Regions from separate parts of the Rothia sp. HMSC072E10 genome, predicted to be linked through region 2. Evidence: predicted binding sites of a transcription regulator. Region 2 holds the regulator's gene; the other holds the start of a gene.

Region 1 (8,650 bases), on a different contig from region 2:
AACCTGCTGTACGAACTGTACGAGAACGAAATCGCTTACACCCACTCCCTGTACGACGGCGTGGGTTGGAGCGAGGACGTGAAGAAGTTCCTGCACTACAACGCCAACAAGGCCCTGATGAACCTGGGCTACGAGGCAATGTTCCCGGCTACCGTGACCAACGTTTCGCCGGCCATCCTCTCGGCACTGTCCCCGAATGCTGACGAGAACCACGACTTCTTCTCCGGTTCCGGCTCCTCCTACGTGATTGGTAAGGCTGTGAACACCGAGGACGAGGACTGGGACTTCTAAGCACCCTTTCTCAACTTTCTCAACGTGCCTCTTCTCGACGTGAGATAACGTGAGATAAACCGAGCGGAACCCCCGCGTGTCCACTGTGGATGCGCGGGGGTTCCGCCGTTTAACCGGGCCATTTAACCTGCCAGGATGCAGTGGGCAAGCGCTAGGGAAGCGGGGGAGCGGCACCCTGGTTCCAGCTGTGGGCACCTCGCTACAAACTCTTCACCCCGTAGCATAAAAGACTGTTGATATATCGGGGTGCGGGGCGTACTGTGGAACCACTATCCCCAAATCCTGGAAGGAACATCATGCGTTCAGTCGTCATGGAAGCCCCCGGTAAGGTCGTCGTCAACGAAGTTGAGAAGCCGATCCTCCTCGAACCCACCGACGCCATCATTAAGCTCGCGGCTTCCTGCATCTGCGGCTCCGACCTGTGGCCCTACCGCGGCGCACAGCCCGTCGACCACCAGGCCATGGGCCACGAATACATCGGCGAGGTCGTCGAAGTAGGCTCCGAGGTCACCACCGTAGCCCCCGGCGACTTCGTCGTAGGCTCCTTCTGCATCTCCTGCGGCGAGTGCGAAACCTGCATCGCGGGCTACCCCTCCCGCTGCCTGAAGGCAATCGCAGCAGGCGACGCCTTCATCGGCGCACGCTCCAACGGCACCCAGGCAGAATACGCCCGCGTACCCTTCGCAGACGGCACCCTCGTCAAGACCCCCGCAACCCCCACCGCGGAGCAGATCCCGCACCTGATGGCGGCATCCGACGTGCTCGGCACCGGCTGGTACGCGGCAGACGCCGCCGGCGCAGCCCCCGGCAAGACCATCGTCGTCGTCGGCGACGGCGCGGTTGGTCTGAGTGCAGTTATCGGCGCTAAGCAGCTCGGCGCGGAGAAGATTATCATCATGTCCCGTAACCCCGAGCGTCAGGCGCTCGCTAAGGAATTCGGCGCAACCCACGTGGTGGAGGAGCGCGGCGAAGAGGGCATCGCCAAGGTCCTGGAGCTCACCGACGGCGTGGGCGCGCACGGCGTGGCCGAGGCTGTCGGCACCCAGCAGTCCTTCGACCAGGCTCTCGGCTGCGTACGCCACGGCGGCTACATCGGCTTCGTGGGCGTGCCGCACGACAGCTCCATCGGCACCGATGCGCTCTTCGGCAAGCAGGTTCACCTGGAGGGTGGCCCCGCCCCCGTGCGCAAGTACCTGCCGACCCTCATCGACCTGATTTACAAGGGCGAAATTGAGCCGGGTAAGGTCTTCGACCTGGTCCTGCCCATCGACGAGGCCCCCAAGGGCTACGAGGCAATGGACCAGCGCACCGCCACCAAGGTGCTGCTGACCATGCCGTAATAGCTGGTCGTAGAGCCGGTTCCTGTACCGGCAATCCGGCATGTACGCGTTACTCATCCCCGCATCCGACCCTGCCCACTCCATGTGAGCGTAGGGTACCGGAGGCGGGGATGACTTTCGTTAAAAACCACTTTCTTGATGCGCGGGACGGCGAGGTGAGGGACAAATGCGTGAGCTAACACATAGAATAAAAGAGCATGATTCGTACAACTCGAAGGATGACAATGACGAAGAAGCCTTTCCCCTCCGACCTCGAAATCGCGCTTGCTGCCGATCTGTGGCCGATTAGCAAGATCGCAGCAGAGAGCGGCATCAGCGAAGATCGCCTCGAACCCTACGGCAAGTACGTCGCCAAGGTTCTGCTCGACGAAAGCACCAACGCAGAGACCGCCCGCAAGCGCGGCTCCAAGTACATTGTGGTGACTGCGGTGACCCCGACCCCGCTTGGCGAAGGCAAGACCGCGACCTCCGTCTCCCTCGCACAGGGCTTCGCACAGACCGGCCGCAAGGCTGCGCTGGCTCTGCGTCAGCCCGCAATGGGCCCGACCTTCGGCATCAAGGGCGGCGCCGCAGGTGGTGGCTACTCTCAGATTGTCCCCATGGAGAAGCTGAACCTGCACCTGACCGGCGACTTCCACGCCGTGACCGCGGCCCACAACCTGCTGGCCGCAATGATTGACAACCACCTGCACCACGGCAACGAGTTGCGCATCGACCCGCGCGCAATCGAGTGGCGCCGCGTTATCGACATGAACGACCGCTCCCTGCGCAACATCGTCGTGGGCCTGGGCGAGCGCATGGACGGTGTGGTCCGCGAGACCGGTTTCGACATCACCAGCGCCTCCGAAATCATGGTGATTCTCTCGCTGGCCACCTCCTTCAAGGATCTGCGCGAGCGTCTGGCCAAGATCGTGATTGGCCTGAACTATGACGGCGAGCCCGTCACCGCGGCCGACCTGAAGGCTGACGGCGCAATGTCCGTGATTCTGGCCGACGCCATCAACCCGAACCTGCTGCAGACCCTGGAGCACACCCCGGCCCTGATTCACGCCGGCCCCTTCGGCAACATCGCAACCGGTAACTCCTCCGTGGTTGCCGACTATGTGGGCCTGGAGTACTCCGACTACGTGATTACCGAGGCTGGCTTCGGCGCCGATATGGGTGCCGAGCGTTTCTTCAACGTCAAGTGCCGCGTCTCCGGTCTGAAGCCGGACGCCGCAGTGCTGGTCGTGACTGTGCGCTCCCTGAAGTCCCACTCCGGCCTGTACAAGATTGTTCCGGGCAAGCCCCTGCCCGAGGGCATGCTGCAGGAAAGCCCCTCCGATGTGGAGAAGGGCGCGGAGAACCTGAAGAAGCACATCGAGATTGTGCGCGACTTCGGTGTTCAGCCGGTCGTGGCCATTAACGCCTTCCCGACCGACTTCGATTCCGAGCACGAGACGATTCGCCGTATCGCCGAGGAAGCCGGCGCTCGCGTGGCCATCCACCACGGTGTGGCCGAGGGCGGTAAGGGCACCATCGACCTGGCGAACGTTGTGGCCGAGGCCTGCGACGACGTTTCGGACCTGAAGTACACCTATGATCTTGAGGACTCCATCGAGACCAAGATTGAGAAGGTCGCGACCAAGGTCTACGGCGCGGACGGCATTTCGATTGCTCCGGCTGCCGCTAAGCAGCTCAAGCGCTTTGCGGAGCTGGGCTACTCGCACCTGCCCGTGGTCATTGCGAAGACCCACCTGTCCATCTCTTCGGATGCATCGCTGAAGGGTGCACCGACCGGTTGGACCCTGCCCGTGCGCGAGGTTCGCCTGGCTGCCGGTGCCGGCTACGTCTACGCAATCTGCGGCACCATGCGCACCATGCCGGGCCTGAGCAAGAGCCCCGCGGCTGAGCGCATCGGCTTCGACGAGAACGGCGTGATGGTCGGCCTGTCCTAAGACGGCTGTTTCAGCTAATCTGTAGCTGGTAAGAGGCGGCGTTCCTTCCCTAGAGCAGGGGAGGGGCGCCGCCTTTCTGCGCGCCGTGTGCCGATATGGGGTCTGCCGGGTGGTGATCTAGCCCCGTAGGTGATGCTGATTCGTCGGTTGTTTTCGCCGCTCGTCGTCTGTGGAGAGCTCCGCTAGGTGGCTTGAAGACCACCCTCACTATGAGCTGGAGGGTTTATTTACGGGGTGATATACGGACTGTAAGGGGTTGCCATGAGGGGCTCTTTCGGGGTCTGTAAATCTTAAATTGGTCTGTATGTGTTATTTTTCCTCCTCGATATTTGCTTGAGCCTTATCTTTCGTTAAACACCCTCTGGAGGTTGATTTTTAAGTGAGTCATACACCTGCATTTTGTGAAAATATGGCTTTGACTAGTATTTTTTCTTTTTCATGAAAATTTTCGAGGTTGCACTTTTGGGTCCATGGAAGGGTGGATGATGAAGCCTTTGTTTATAAAAGCGTTGGCCAACGGGGGGTTTTTAGGGGTGGAGCAGACCAATAAGATTTCCCATTGGAGGCTTTTGTGGGCTGTTTTGTGGCGGGCAATGCGAAGGGATGTGGTCAAAACGAGGTGAAAAGTAGTTGCTTCAACTAGAAAGTTTCTTTAGGTTTAGGTTGATATTCCGCGGAATATCAAGGGAAAACGGGGTATTCAACCCTCGTAAATGTCCCAGCGGGACCCTCCGGGAAAGATGCACCTGAGTGTCAAATTGAGGGAAAGCTAAAAATTTTTTCCAGTGATATGGCTCACTTATTGGAGCTGAAAAATAAAATTGGTACGTATGTATATCCTGAAAAACGGGTGCAATTATTACAGAACGGTTACAGTGAGGCTTCGGTCACTTAAATTGGCACTCCGTACCAAAATGGCCCGCCGGACAGGGTGAAAAAACTCCGCTATTATGGATGCATCAAGTAATCGTGAGATTTCCAAAGTCCTCGGGTTGCTTGTGTTTGAGTGAGTGATAGATACCCCTGGGTGTCATGAGAAGCGACTGTGTATCGATGCACGGTCGCTTCTCTGTTTAACTTTTAAAATTCAAGCGGTGCCTCGACCGGAACCTCATCCGAGCTGCACCCGTCCCGGGCAAAGGCTGTGCGTTCAAAGTCGAGCGCACCCAAGAAACCGCCGAGGCGCATCCCGCAGGGGAGTACCCCGGCACCTCCTCAACCGGAACACCCCCTACACTGGAAGTATGACTACATACCCCGAATCCACCCTCATCTTCGAGAACCCCGAACTGACCGTGCGCGCGCTCAGTGTTTCCGAGATGGACAATAGCGTCTACCTCATCACCATGCGCGCCACGGGCGAACAGGTACTCATCGACCCGGCCGCAGAAGCCGAGGAGCTCTACGCCTTCACCCTCGATGCACTACTTCAGGACTGCCCGCAGCTGGAACTCACCGATGCCGAGGACCGCCGCGTGCGCGTCATGGAGAAGGAAGAAGACTTTGATGCCCTCAAACCCCGCGCAATCGGCCTGACCGGCATCCTGGTTACCCACGGCCACTGGGACCACATTCGCGCCATTGCCGAGCTCGAGAAGCTCACTGGCGCAATCACCTCCGCCGGGGATGCCGATGCCGACGCCATTAAGGAGCAGGAGAACTTCGAAGTGGAGGAGCGCCTGCACGGTGGTGAGGTCTTCGATTTCTACCTCTCCGACACCGTGGTGCGCGCCCTGCATGTGCCCGGCCACACCCCCGGATCCATCGTCTACGTGCTCGAAACCGCGTGGGAGGACGGCACCCCCGTCACGTTACTCTTTACCGGCGATGCGCTCTTCCCCGGCGGCGTGGGCAAGACCGACTCCCCGCAGCAATTCGGCGAACTCTTCTCCAACGTGCTCGAAAAGCTCTTTGGCGGCTTCGATGATGACGCAATCGTGCTGCCCGGCCACGGTCGTTCCACGACACTCGGTGACGAGCGCCCGCACCTGGAGGAGTGGGGCACCCGCGGCTGGTAGCTCGGCCTCGGTGCGCTTTCGCCGCCACGCGAATTTGGAGTGTCTCTTCGTGCGTGCGCGACGCCCCTCCTTCCGCGCGTTTTTGCGGATGCTTCGCGCTTGCCGTGCGGCTTCGCACTGCACCCTTACGGCCCCGTACGCCGGCAACTTAATCCCGCCGGCTACGGGGCGCTAAGGTGTAGAATTTAAATTCGAAGATAAGACGAAAGGATTTTCGATGACACCCCGTCCGGCACACGGAAGCACCGCGCTCAAACCCAATGACCTGACCAGTATTCGTGTGCAGGGTGCCCGAGAAAACAACCTTAAGAACGTAGACCTGACCATCCCGCGCGATGCGATGGTCGTCTTCACGGGCCTCTCCGGCTCCGGCAAGTCCTCCCTCGCCTTTGACACCATCTTCGCCGAGGGTCAGCGCCGCTACGTCGAGTCGCTCTCCTCCTACGCCCGCATGTTCCTGGGCCAGGTCGACAAGCCCGATGTCGACTTCATCGAGGGTCTCTCCCCGGCGGTGTCTATCGACCAGAAGTCCACCTCCAAGAACCCCCGCTCGACCGTCGGCACCATCACCGAAATTTACGACTACATGCGTCTGCTCTGGGCGCGCATCGGCCACCCGCACTGCCCCGAATGTGGCGAGGAAATCACCCAGCAGACCCCGCAACAAATTGTGGACATTCTGCAGGAGTACCCCGAACGCACCCGCCTGCAGATCCTCGCGCCCGTCGTCAGCGCACGTAAGGGCGAGTTCGTGGACCTCTTTAAGGACCTGCTCACCCAGGGCTATTCGCGAGCCCGCGTGGACGGCGAAACCGTGCAGCTCTCCGACCCGCCCAAGCTCGCCAAGCAGTACAAGCACACCATCGAGGTGGTCGTCGACCGCATCGTCATTAAGGACGGTATTCACCAGCGCCTGACCGACTCCATCGAAACCGCGCTCAAGCTCGCCGACGGCCGCGTGCTCATCGACTTCGTGGACCGCGAGCAGGACGACCCCGAACGCACCCGCTCCTTCAGCGAAAACCTCGCCTGCCCCAACAACCACCCGCTGCAGATCGACACCATCGAGCCGCGCGCCTTCTCCTTCAACTCGCCGTTCGGCGCGTGTAGCGCCTGCGACGGCATCGGCTCGCGCCTGGAGGTAGACACCGAACTGCTCGTACCCAACCCCGACCTGACCCTCGGCGAGGGCGCTATCGCCCCCTGGTCGCAGGGCAAAGCAACCACCGAATACTGGCTGCGCCTGCTCGCCGGCCTGGGGGAGGAGCTCGGATTCGACCTGAACACCCCCTTCAAGGACCTGCCCGCCAAGACCCGCGCCGCCATCCTGGACGGCAAGGACTACAAGGTTGAGGTGTCCTACCGCAACCGTTTCGGCCGCGAACGCCGCTACACCTCCGGATTCGAAGGCGTGAAGGCATACATCAAGCGCAAGCACGAAGAAACCGAATCGGACTTCGCCCGCGACCGCTACGAACAGTACATGCGCCAGGTCGCCTGCCCCTCCTGCGGTGGCGCGCGCCTGAACCCGACCATCCTCGGTGTGAAGGTCGGTGGCCAGTCCATCGCAGACATCACCGACCTGTCCCTGGCCGACGCGCTCGCCTTCGTGCGCGGCCTGCAGCTCAGCGCCCGCGAAGCCAAGATCGGCGAGCAGGTCCTCAAGGAAATCGACGCGCGCCTGCAGTTCCTGCTGGACGTGGGTCTGGACTATCTGACCCTCTCACGCTCCGCCGGTACGCTCTCCGGCGGTGAGGCCCAGCGCATCCGCCTGGCCACCCAGATTGGTTCGGGCCTGGTCGGTGTGCTCTACGTGCTCGACGAGCCCTCCATCGGCCTGCACCAGCGCGACAACCGCCGCCTCATCGAGACCCTGACCAAGCTGCGCGATATGGGCAACACGCTTATCGTGGTTGAGCACGACGAAGACACCATGCGCGAAGCCGACTGGATCGTGGACGTAGGACCCGGCGCCGGCGAGCACGGCGGCGAAATCGTGCACTCCGGCAGCTTCGAGGACCTGCTGAAGAACACCCGGTCCATCACCGGCGACTACATGGCTGGCCGCCGCAGCATTGAGGTGCCCGCCTCCCGCCGCCCCGTGGACAAGAAGCGACAGCTGACCGTGCGCGGCGCCCGCGAAAACAACCTCAAGAACGTGACTGTGTCCTTCCCGCTGGGCGTGTTCACCGCGGTGACCGGCGTATCCGGCTCGGGTAAGTCCACCCTCGTCAACGACATTCTGTACACCTCCCTGGCGAACAAGCTCAACGGCGCCAAGCAGGTGCCCGGCCGCCACAAGAGCATCGACGGTCTGGAGCACCTGGACAAGGTCATTCACGTGGACCAGTCGCCCATCGGTCGTACCCCGCGCTCGAACCCCGCCACCTACACCGGCGTGTTCGACCACATCCGCAAGCTGTTTGCAGAGACCAGCGAGGCGAAAATGCGCGGCTACACCCCGGGCCGCTTCTCCTTCAACGTCAAGGGCGGCCGCTGCGAGGACTGCTCCGGCGACGGCACCCTGAAGATTGAAATGAACTTCCTGCCGGACGTGTACGTGCCCTGTGAAACCTGCCACGGCAAGCGCTACAACCGCGAAACCCTCGAGGTGCACTACAAAGGCAAGACCATTGCAGACGTGCTCGAAATGCCCGTGGAGGAGGCCGCCGAGTTCTTCGCCGCGTTCACCCCGATTGCGCGCCACCTGAACACCCTCGTGGACGTGGGCCTGGGCTACATTCGCCTGGGCCAGCCCGCAACCACCCTCTCCGGCGGTGAGGCGCAGCGCGTGAAGCTCGCCACCGAGCTGCAGAAGCGCTCCAACGGCCGCTCCATCTACGTGCTGGACGAGCCGACCACCGGTCTGCACTTTGAAGACATCCGCAAGCTACTCGCCGTGCTGCAATCGCTGGTGGACAAGGGCAATAGCGTCATCACCATCGAGCACAACCTGGACGTCATCAAGTGCGCCGACTGGATCGTCGACATGGGTCCCGAAGGCGGTAGCGGCGGCGGCACCGTAATTGCTGAAGGAACCCCGGAGCACGTGGCGACCGTCAAA
Region 2 (8,650 bases):
AGATACCCCCTCGAACTGGTCGGCACGGTAAAATCATAAACGGACAGGCCCCCGACGTTTAAGGACAGCATATGAGCGAGAACCCCTCCACCTGGGGCGAGCTGGCAGGATTGACCCTCACCAAGGGTCACGGCACCGGCAACGATTTCATCTTCGTGACGGATGAAAAGTCAGAGATTGCCCTCACCCCCGACCTGGTCGCCCGTGCCTGCGACCGCCACTTCGGTATCGGCGCGGACGGCTTCATTCGCGCTGCCCGAAGCACCTCTTCCCGCGGCGGCCAGAAGCTCCTCGAGGAATACCCCGACGCCGTGTGGTTCATGGACTACCGCAACGGTGACGGCTCCATCGCCGAGATGTGCGGTAACGGCGTGCGCGCCTTCGTGGACTACCTGCGCACCGAGGGCCTGATCGAGCTTGAGGTCGGCCAGACCGTGCAGATTGCCACCCGCGCCGGCGTGAAGACCGTCGCCCGCACCGAGGAAGGCTACGCCGTCGACATGGGCCCCTGGAGCTTCATCCACGGTGACGCCGCCCGCGAGGGAGGCGAGGACTGCCTGGTGTCCGCCCGCGGCCTGAAGACCCCGCGCGCCGGCCTGTCCATCTCGATGGGCAACCCGCACACCGTGGTCATGCTCGGCTCCGAGGGCAAGCTGGACGGCCTGGACCTGTACAGCCAGCCGCAGGTTAACCCGGCACCCGCAGATGGCACGAACGTCGAATTCGTGGTGCCGGTCGACCTGGAAAATGACGGTAGCACCCACGTGGGCGCTATCCGGATGCGCGTGCACGAACGCGGCGTGGGCGAGACCCTCTCCTGCGGTACCGGCGCCTGTGCGGCCGCCGCAGCCACCCGATTCTGGGGCGGCGAGGAGGCGCCGGACGAGTGGCTCGTGCACGTGCCCGGCGGTACCCTGGCCGTCACCTTCGTGCTTGGCCCGGACGACCTTGAGCACGTGGTGCTGGCCGGCCCGGCGCAGATGGTTTCGACCGTGGTGCTGCGCTAGGGTAATGCGCTAAGGTACTGCGCCCGGAACACGGCCTGAGCGTGCAGAGACTTGATATAGAAAAGCGGCGGGTGTTTTCTGAGATTCTTTCAGAAAACACCCGCCGCCGCTATGTCTTAAACGGTTGGCGACCTCCGCCGGGCGGTTTTAGCCGGGTGGCTTTCGCCGGGCGGTTTAGGCCCCGTGGCGGTGCACCAGCAGAATACGGAAGCCCTTCGCCGTTGCGTAGCGCGACACCTCAAACTCGCCGGGGTACAGCTCCTCCAGCTTCGCATCCAGCCACTTCTGCAGCGAGTCGGAGCCGAGGTTCTTCTGCACCACCAGGTACGCGTCCCCCTCGGGGGCCAGGCGCGGCAGCCAGGTCAGCAGAATTTCGTGCAGAACCTCCTTGCCCACGCGAATCGGCGGGTTCGACCAGATGGTGTCAAAGCGCAGTTCGGGATCCACCGAGCCGGGGGTTCCCACGGTGACGTTCGGCAGCCCGAGCGCGGCGGCGTTGCGCTCGGTCAGGCTGATAGAGCGGGAGTTGACGTCCACCGCGTGTACCTGAGCCTGCGGGGCGAGCATCGCCAGGGTCAGGGTGATGGGGCCCCAACCGCAACCGATATCGAGGAGGCGCTCGCCGCGGGGTTCGGGGGCCTCCTGAAGCAGGATGGCCGTGCCCTTATCGATGCCGGAGGGGCTGAAGATGCCGTTGGCGGTGGTGACGGTGACCTTGCGGCCTGCCAGCTCCACCTGCACGGGGCGGGGCTTGAACTCCGTCTCGGGGGTCTCAGAAAAGTAATGCTGCTCGCTCATGCTATCCAGTGTACCGGGAGGCCCGCACCGGCCCGGTTCCCGGGGGCAGAACGGCGTCCCGATCCCGCCTGACGCTCCTGGCCCGAACGGTGCTGTGCCCGCCTGCACGCCCTGAGCGCACAGGTGACCAAACCCCCTACCCGAGCGGGGCAACGGCGGTAGAATGGAAGGCGTATGACTTCTAAGAATAATTCCGTATCTGAGGCCGAGAAGCTGCCGAGCGACGAGCAGCTGCGCCGCACCGTGGACCGCGTTCTGGGCCGCTCCCAGTCCGCCTCCTCACTGACCACCTACGATGCCGCGGGCACCGCGCATCACGAGAGCGCGCCGACGCGCGGTAGCCACCGCGTGCTCGACACCCGCGCGCGTGAAATTTCCGATGTTCAGCGTGAGCACTCCGAGTTCGATGGAGATCAGGAAGACCTCGCCGAGCGCCGCGCCCTGCGCCGAGTAGCTAACCTTTCCACCGAGCTGGAGGACGTCACCGAGGTCGAGTACCGCCAGCTGCGCCTGGAACGCGTGGTGCTGGCCGGCCTGTGGACCGAAGGCACCGTCGAGGACGCCGAAAACTCCCTGCGTGAGCTGGCCGCGCTGGCCGAGACCGCCGGCTCCGAGGTGCTGGACGGCCTGGTTCAGCGCCGCCTCAAGCCGGACCCGGGCACCTTCCTTGGCTCCGGCAAGGCCCTGGAGCTCAAGGACATCGTGGAGGCCACCGGCGCCGACACAGTGATTGTCGACTCCGAGCTGGCCCCCTCCCAGCGCCGCGCCCTCGAGGATATCGTCAAGGTGAAGGTCATCGACCGCACCGCCCTGATTCTCGACATTTTCGCTCAGCACGCTAAGTCCCGCGAGGGTAAGGCTCAGGTCGAGCTGGCCCAGCTGGAGTACATGCTGCCGCGTCTGCGCGGTTGGGGCGCCTCCCTGTCCCGTCAGGCCGGTGGCCGTGCCGCCTCCGGTGAGGGTATCGGCTCGCGCGGTCCCGGTGAGACCAAGATCGAGATGGATCGCCGCCGCCTGCGCGCCCGCATGGCCAAGCTCAAGCGTGAAATTGCCGCGATGGCCCCGGCCCGCGAGACGAAGCGCCTGAACCGCCGCCGCAACCGAGTGCCCTCGGTGGCTATTGCCGGTTACACGAACGCCGGCAAGTCCTCCCTGCTGAACCGTTTGACCGACGCGGGCGTGCTCGTGGAGAACGCCCTGTTCGCAACCCTGGACCCGACTGTGCGCAAGGCGCAGACCCCCGACGGCATCGGCTACACCCTCTCCGACACGGTGGGTTTCGTGCGCTCGCTGCCGACCCAGCTGGTGGAGGCATTCCGCTCCACCCTGGAGGAGGTTGCCGACGCCGACGTCATCCTGCACGTGGTGGATGCCTCCCACCCGGACCCGGAGGGCCAGATTCGCGCCGTCCGCGAGGTCTTTGCCGAGGTGGACGCTCGCCACATCCCCGAAATCATTGTGTTGAATAAGGCGGACGCCGCCGACCCGTTCGTGCTGGAGCGGATGCGCCAGCGCGAGCCCGAGCACGTCATCGTATCGGCACGCACCGGCGAGGGCATCGAGGAGCTCAAGCAGAAGATCGCGGACACTATTCCCCGCCCCTCGATTGAAGTCAAGCTACTGATTCCCTACAACCACGGCGAGATTATTTCGCGCCTGCACGAGTGGGACGCCGAGATTAAGAGCACCGATTTTGTATCGGACGGCACCTTCGTGACGGCGCTGGTCCGCGAGGACGTCGCCTCGGACCTGGCCGAGTACGTGCTGGAGGGCGACCTGCTGGAGGTTCTGGAGGAGGAGCTGGCCGAGGCCCGCGCCCTCACCGCCGAAGCTGATACCGCCGAGACTCGCTAGGATCCGGTTAACGTGACGCAGAAGACGACGGGACGCACTAGCGCGCCCAAAAACGCCTCCGGGACTGCACCCGACGGTACCCGGTTCACCGGGCAGGAGCTTGAGACCCTGCCCGGTGCGAAGGATGCCCTGAACCTGCTCGACGAGGTTGTGGAGGCCACGGGCGGGCAGAAACGTGAAGGTCAGCGCACGATGGCGGCGCACGTGGCGCAGGCCCTCGAACTGCAACGACATCTGCTCGTGCAGGCCGGCACCGGCACCGGTAAGTCTCTGGGCTACCTGGTTCCGGCTCTCGCTCGCGTGGGGGAGTCCGACCAGCCCATCGTGGTGGCTACCGCGACCCTGGCCCTGCAGGCGCAGATCGTGAACCGCGATATTCCGCGTCTTCTGCAAGCACTGGAGCCGCGCCCGGAGTCGCAGGCGCAGGTGGCCCTGCTCAAGGGCCGCAACAACTACCTGTGCCTGCACAAGCTCGAGGGCGGCTACCCCGAAGAGGAACAGGATGCTCTCTTCGACATGCCTTCTTCGACCTCCCGCGTGGGCGAGGAAGTCGTGCGCCTGCGCGAGTGGGCTGACCGCACGGAGACCGGCGACCGCGACGAGCTCAAGCCCGGTGTGTCCGATCGCGCGTGGGCTCAGGTTTCGGTGAGCGCCGCCGAGTGTCTGGGCCGCCGCTGCCCGCTGGTGGAGGAGTGCTTTAGCGAGATGGCGCGTAGTCGTGCCGCCGAGGCAGATATCGTCATCACGAATCACGCCCTGCTGGCCATTAACGCTTTCGAGGGCATGAAGGTTCTGCCCGAGCACGAGACCGTCATCATCGACGAGGCCCACGAGCTGGTGGACCGAGTGACCGGTGCGGTTTCCGGATCGCTGACCGTTGCGATGGTTCGCCGCGCCGCTCGAGGCGTGAAGAAACACTCTAAGGCCGATTCCGGGGCCCTGGAGATGGCCACCGGAACCCTGGAAACCGCACTGGAGGGCCTGCCCGAAGGGCTGCTCAACGGCCTCGACGGTCGTCTGCTCACGGCCCTGTCCGCGGTGAACGATGCGGCCCGCGCCGCGCTCTCCGATACGAAACCGGACGGCCAGGAGGCCGACGCCGGCCTGCAGATGGCCCGTTCCCGCGTCTCGGAGGTGCACGAGGTGAGCAACCGCATCCTGGAGGCTTCGGCTGAGCAGGATGTGCTGTGGGTTTCGCGTCAGGGCGGCTGGGAGAACGGCCGCTACGTGGCCGCCTCCGATACCGACCCGGCGACCCTGAATATCGCCCCACTGAGCGTTGGCCTGCAGCTGCGCGACGGTCTGTTTGCCGACCGCACCGTAATCCTAACGAGCGCGACCCTGACGGTGGGCGACTCCTTCGATGTGGCCGCCGGCGCCCTGGGCTTGCAGGGGGAGGGGGCTCCCCGCTGGACGAGCATCGATGTGGGTTCGCCCTTCGACTACCGCAAGCAGGGCATCATATACGTAGCCGGGGATCTGAAGCCCCCGGGATTTGGCGTGCACGAGGGCCAGCTGGAGCGACTTCGCGAGCTGTGCGAGGCGTCCGAGGGAGGTGCCCTGGGTCTGTTCTCCTCGAAGCGTGCCGCCGAGCGCGCCGCAGAGTATATGCGTGAGCACAGCGATCTGAATATTCTTCTGCAGGGTGAATCCTCGCTGAAGGCCCTGGTGGAGGAGTTTAGCGAGGATGTTGACTCGTGCCTATTCGGAACGATGAGCCTATGGCAGGGCGTTGACGTCCCCGGAGACTCCTGCCGTCTGGTGGTGATGGATCGCATCCCGTTCCCGCGACCGGACGATCCGATTGCGCAGGCCCGCACGGAGTCGGTGAACCGTCACCGCGGTAACGGGTTCATGGCCGTCTCTGCGCATCACGCGGCTATCCGCATGGCGCAGGGCGCGGGTCGCCTGATCCGTTCGGTGAATGACCGCGGGGTCGTGGCGGTTCTGGATTCGCGACTCGCAACGAAGCGCTACGGCGGCTACCTGATGAGGGCCATGCCGCCGATGTGGCCCACCCAGAATAAGCAGGCCGTGGTGGGTGCGCTGGCCCGTCTCTCGGAATCCATCGACAGGTAGCCCGTCTACCGTGTGCTGAGCGGGCCATTGTGTATTGAGCGGGCGGCGCGTTTTCCCCGCAGGGCTATTTCCCCGTAGAGTCAGAGAAAAGCCCCCGGCACTCGCAAACTTGCGAGTGCCGGGGGCTTTGTTCGTTATGGGCTTTGGAAGCGCTGAAGTCTCAAAGGACGTAGCTACCAGATCGGGGCGTTGGCGCCGGGAGGCATAGCACCCCATGATGCTCTCGCGAAGAGCGGGGATTAGAGGCTACGCAATACCGAAACAACCTTGCCCATGACGGTGGCGCGGTCACCCATAATCGGTTCGTAGCTTGCGTTGCGCGGCATGAGCCAGGTGTGGCCATCAACCTGGCGGAAGACCTTCACGGTGGCCTCATCGTCCAGCAGGGCGGCCACGATGTCGCCGTTGTCGGCGGTGTGCTGTTCACGCACGACGACCCAGTCGCCATCGCAGATGGCGGCGTCAATCATGGAATCGCCCTTGACCTTGAGCATAAAGAGCTTGCCGTTGCCGACCAGCTGGCGCGGCAGGGCGAGTACATCTTCCACAGACTGCTCGGCGGTGATGGGGCCGCCCGCGGCAATGCGACCGACGAGGGGGACGGGTACGAGGTCGTCCTCGCCAACCTCAAAGTTCGGAAGTTCAGGCAGGGGAGTGTGCATGCCGGCGCCGTTTTCGTCGAGCACCTCGATGGCACGCGGGAGCTTGGGATCGCGGCGAATGTAGCCCATATTTTCGAGTCGGCCAAGCTGATGGGTGACCGAAGAGAGAGACGCAAGACCCACCATATCGCCAATCTGGCGCATGGACGGCGGATAGCCCTTCTGTTCAATCTCGGTGCGGATCGCGTCAAGAATCTTCTGCTGGCGCGCGGTCAGCGCCGGGCGGGGTGCTGTTGCCATATCTCTTCCTTTGGTCTGTGTCGCCGAAGGTTGCTGTACCTTCGGCGGAGCACGGATGGGTCGTCCACGTGTTCGTCATACGGTGACGTATATCGCACGGCTTAGGTGAAACATACCCCTTATCTCGTCAGGGGTGGATCAGATTCTAGATCCGTCGCGAGTCACGCCCCGCCATGGTGGAAATTATCACGAGCGTGTGGAACATCTCTTGACACAAGTGTAGAACACTCTACCGACAAATTCAAACAAATATACTAGATTTTTTCTTCGAAACCGGAGGAATTTTTAGTATGTATCTGCTAGACTTTAGAACACGGATTCGGATACAGTAGAAAACCCTCCGATTTTCGGGGTGCAAACGGGGTATTCTCCATGTAATTCGAATACTCGTTCTGCCTTGCGGGTCTGGAAGGGGGTCGTCGAATGTTCGAGAGTATTCGAACGAGAGACCGAACGACCTTCCTTAAGCCGAAGGGGAGTTCTGGGGAACGCGTCTGCAAGACAAAACCCCGAACGTTCCTTGACCCGATGTGTCGGGTCCCGGGCAGAAAAACGAACAACCACACTCAACTCACCCGTCGAGTCTCGAGAGAGCCGGCACCGTTCACCCCGGCGGATTACCGCGGGAGTGAGCTTGAGAGAAAGGAACCACAATTATGACCGCAGCTTCTTTGGCCCCTCACCGTGCCTCTGCGTCTGCTACCCTTCCGGAAGGTTTGGTGGTACTTCACCCCGCGCACGCACGGCAGTCCGCGCGCATCGCTCGAGGCTCCTCCCGTCGCGCATCCGCTCCTCAGCTTTCTGCCTCTCCGGCGCCCGTCCGCAGTGTCTCTCCCACCGCGGCGGCTGCTCGGCCTGTGGCCCCCTCCGCTCCGGTGAATGAACGCTCCGTTTCGGCGCACCTCTCCGGGCAGGGGAGGGAATCGTCTTCCCGCCGTGCGGGCCTTGTGCCCTCCGCTATCTCGGGTCTTCGCTCCCTATCGTCTCGCCTTGAACGCTTCAACCCCCTGCGCAATTTCAAGGGGCTGCCCCTGCTGACCCTGGCCGCGCTCGTGGTGCTGGGCGCCATTACCTTCCTCGGCCCTTCCTTCGGCCCCCGTGTTGAGAACGCATCGGCTACCCAAGCCACTGTGACCGTTAAGCACGGCGAGACACTGTGGGACATCGCCCAGTCGGTGAACCCCGGCGGTGATGTCCGTGATACCGTGGTGCGTATTATGGAGATGAACTCGCTGACGAGCACCGCTGTCGACGCCGGTCAGCGCCTCGAGGTTCCCAAGCCGCGCCACTAGGCAAAGCTGTCGAGGCGAGAGCTTCGGCTCACCCGTCAGCGGATTATGAATCGGCTACGAACCGCCTACCGCACTACTCAAGGAGCACGCGATGTCAACACCCTCTCAGCCCCATCAGGACGCGGTCTCCTCGCCGCGCCCCGTGGTCGCCGTTCTGGGAGATCCCGGAACTCACGGCGCCATGGTAAAGCTTCTTCGGGATTCGGGTGCGGAGGTCATCGTCACCGCTGACCCGCATCAGCTCCGCGAGGCTGACGGCATGGTGGTTGCCGGTCCTGCCGGTTCCCTTGAGGCGTTCGACGAGCTAAAAGCCAAGGACGCTGAGCGCGTGATTGGGCGCCGCGTGGCCGGTGGCCGTCCGGTGCTCGCGGCCGGTGCCGCCCTGAGCTGCCTTTTTGAATCCGTCGCGGTGAACCACCCACAGCTGGGCAGCGTGCAGGTTCAGGGTATGGGGGAGTGGCCCGGCGAGAGCGTGGAGCTTTCCACCCGGGGCCTGGTGCCCGGCTCCTCCGCGGTGTCCCCCTCGACCGGCAGTCGACTGCTCAAAGATATTGAGGGCGAGGCCCGTTTCAAGTCCGAGCACGGTGTTTTTGAGTGGGCCTTTGACCAGAGCATTGACTATATCGCTCCTCCCGCGGTGAGCTGGACGGCAACCGAACCTCCCTATATTGCCGCGGTGGAGAACGGCCCGCTGACCGCTGTGCAGTTCTGCCCGGTC

Evidence for each region. Region 2 encodes LexA, which represses DNA repair genes until DNA is damaged. Its sites were predicted from a motif close to TCGAACANNTGTTCGA; they were not measured.
Region 1: uvrA (excinuclease ABC subunit UvrA) is a predicted target of LexA. The motif match lies at 5,766-5,781, and genes of this name have one in related genera.

The regions. Positions count from the first base shown of each region.
Region 1 is NZ_KV814491.1:549,614-558,263, reverse strand. Features, by position in the region: gene nrdF (class 1b ribonucleoside-diphosphate reductase subunit beta) at 1-291, shown strand, start outside; gene HMPREF2944_RS07555 (zinc-binding dehydrogenase) at 588-1,631, shown strand; gene HMPREF2944_RS07550 (formate--tetrahydrofolate ligase) at 1,856-3,568, shown strand; gene HMPREF2944_RS07545 (MBL fold metallo-hydrolase) at 4,813-5,586, shown strand; gene uvrA (excinuclease ABC subunit UvrA) at 5,804-8,650, shown strand, end outside.
Region 2 is NZ_KV814488.1:158,277-166,926, forward strand. Features, by position in the region: gene dapF (diaminopimelate epimerase) at 72-1,007, shown strand; gene HMPREF2944_RS03960 (class I SAM-dependent methyltransferase) at 1,182-1,805, opposite strand; gene hflX (GTPase HflX) at 1,980-3,659, shown strand; gene HMPREF2944_RS03970 (ATP-dependent DNA helicase) at 3,672-5,738, shown strand; gene lexA (transcriptional repressor LexA) at 5,978-6,640, opposite strand; gene HMPREF2944_RS03980 (LysM peptidoglycan-binding domain-containing protein) at 7,297-7,932, shown strand; gene HMPREF2944_RS03985 (type 1 glutamine amidotransferase family protein) at 8,024-8,650, shown strand, end outside.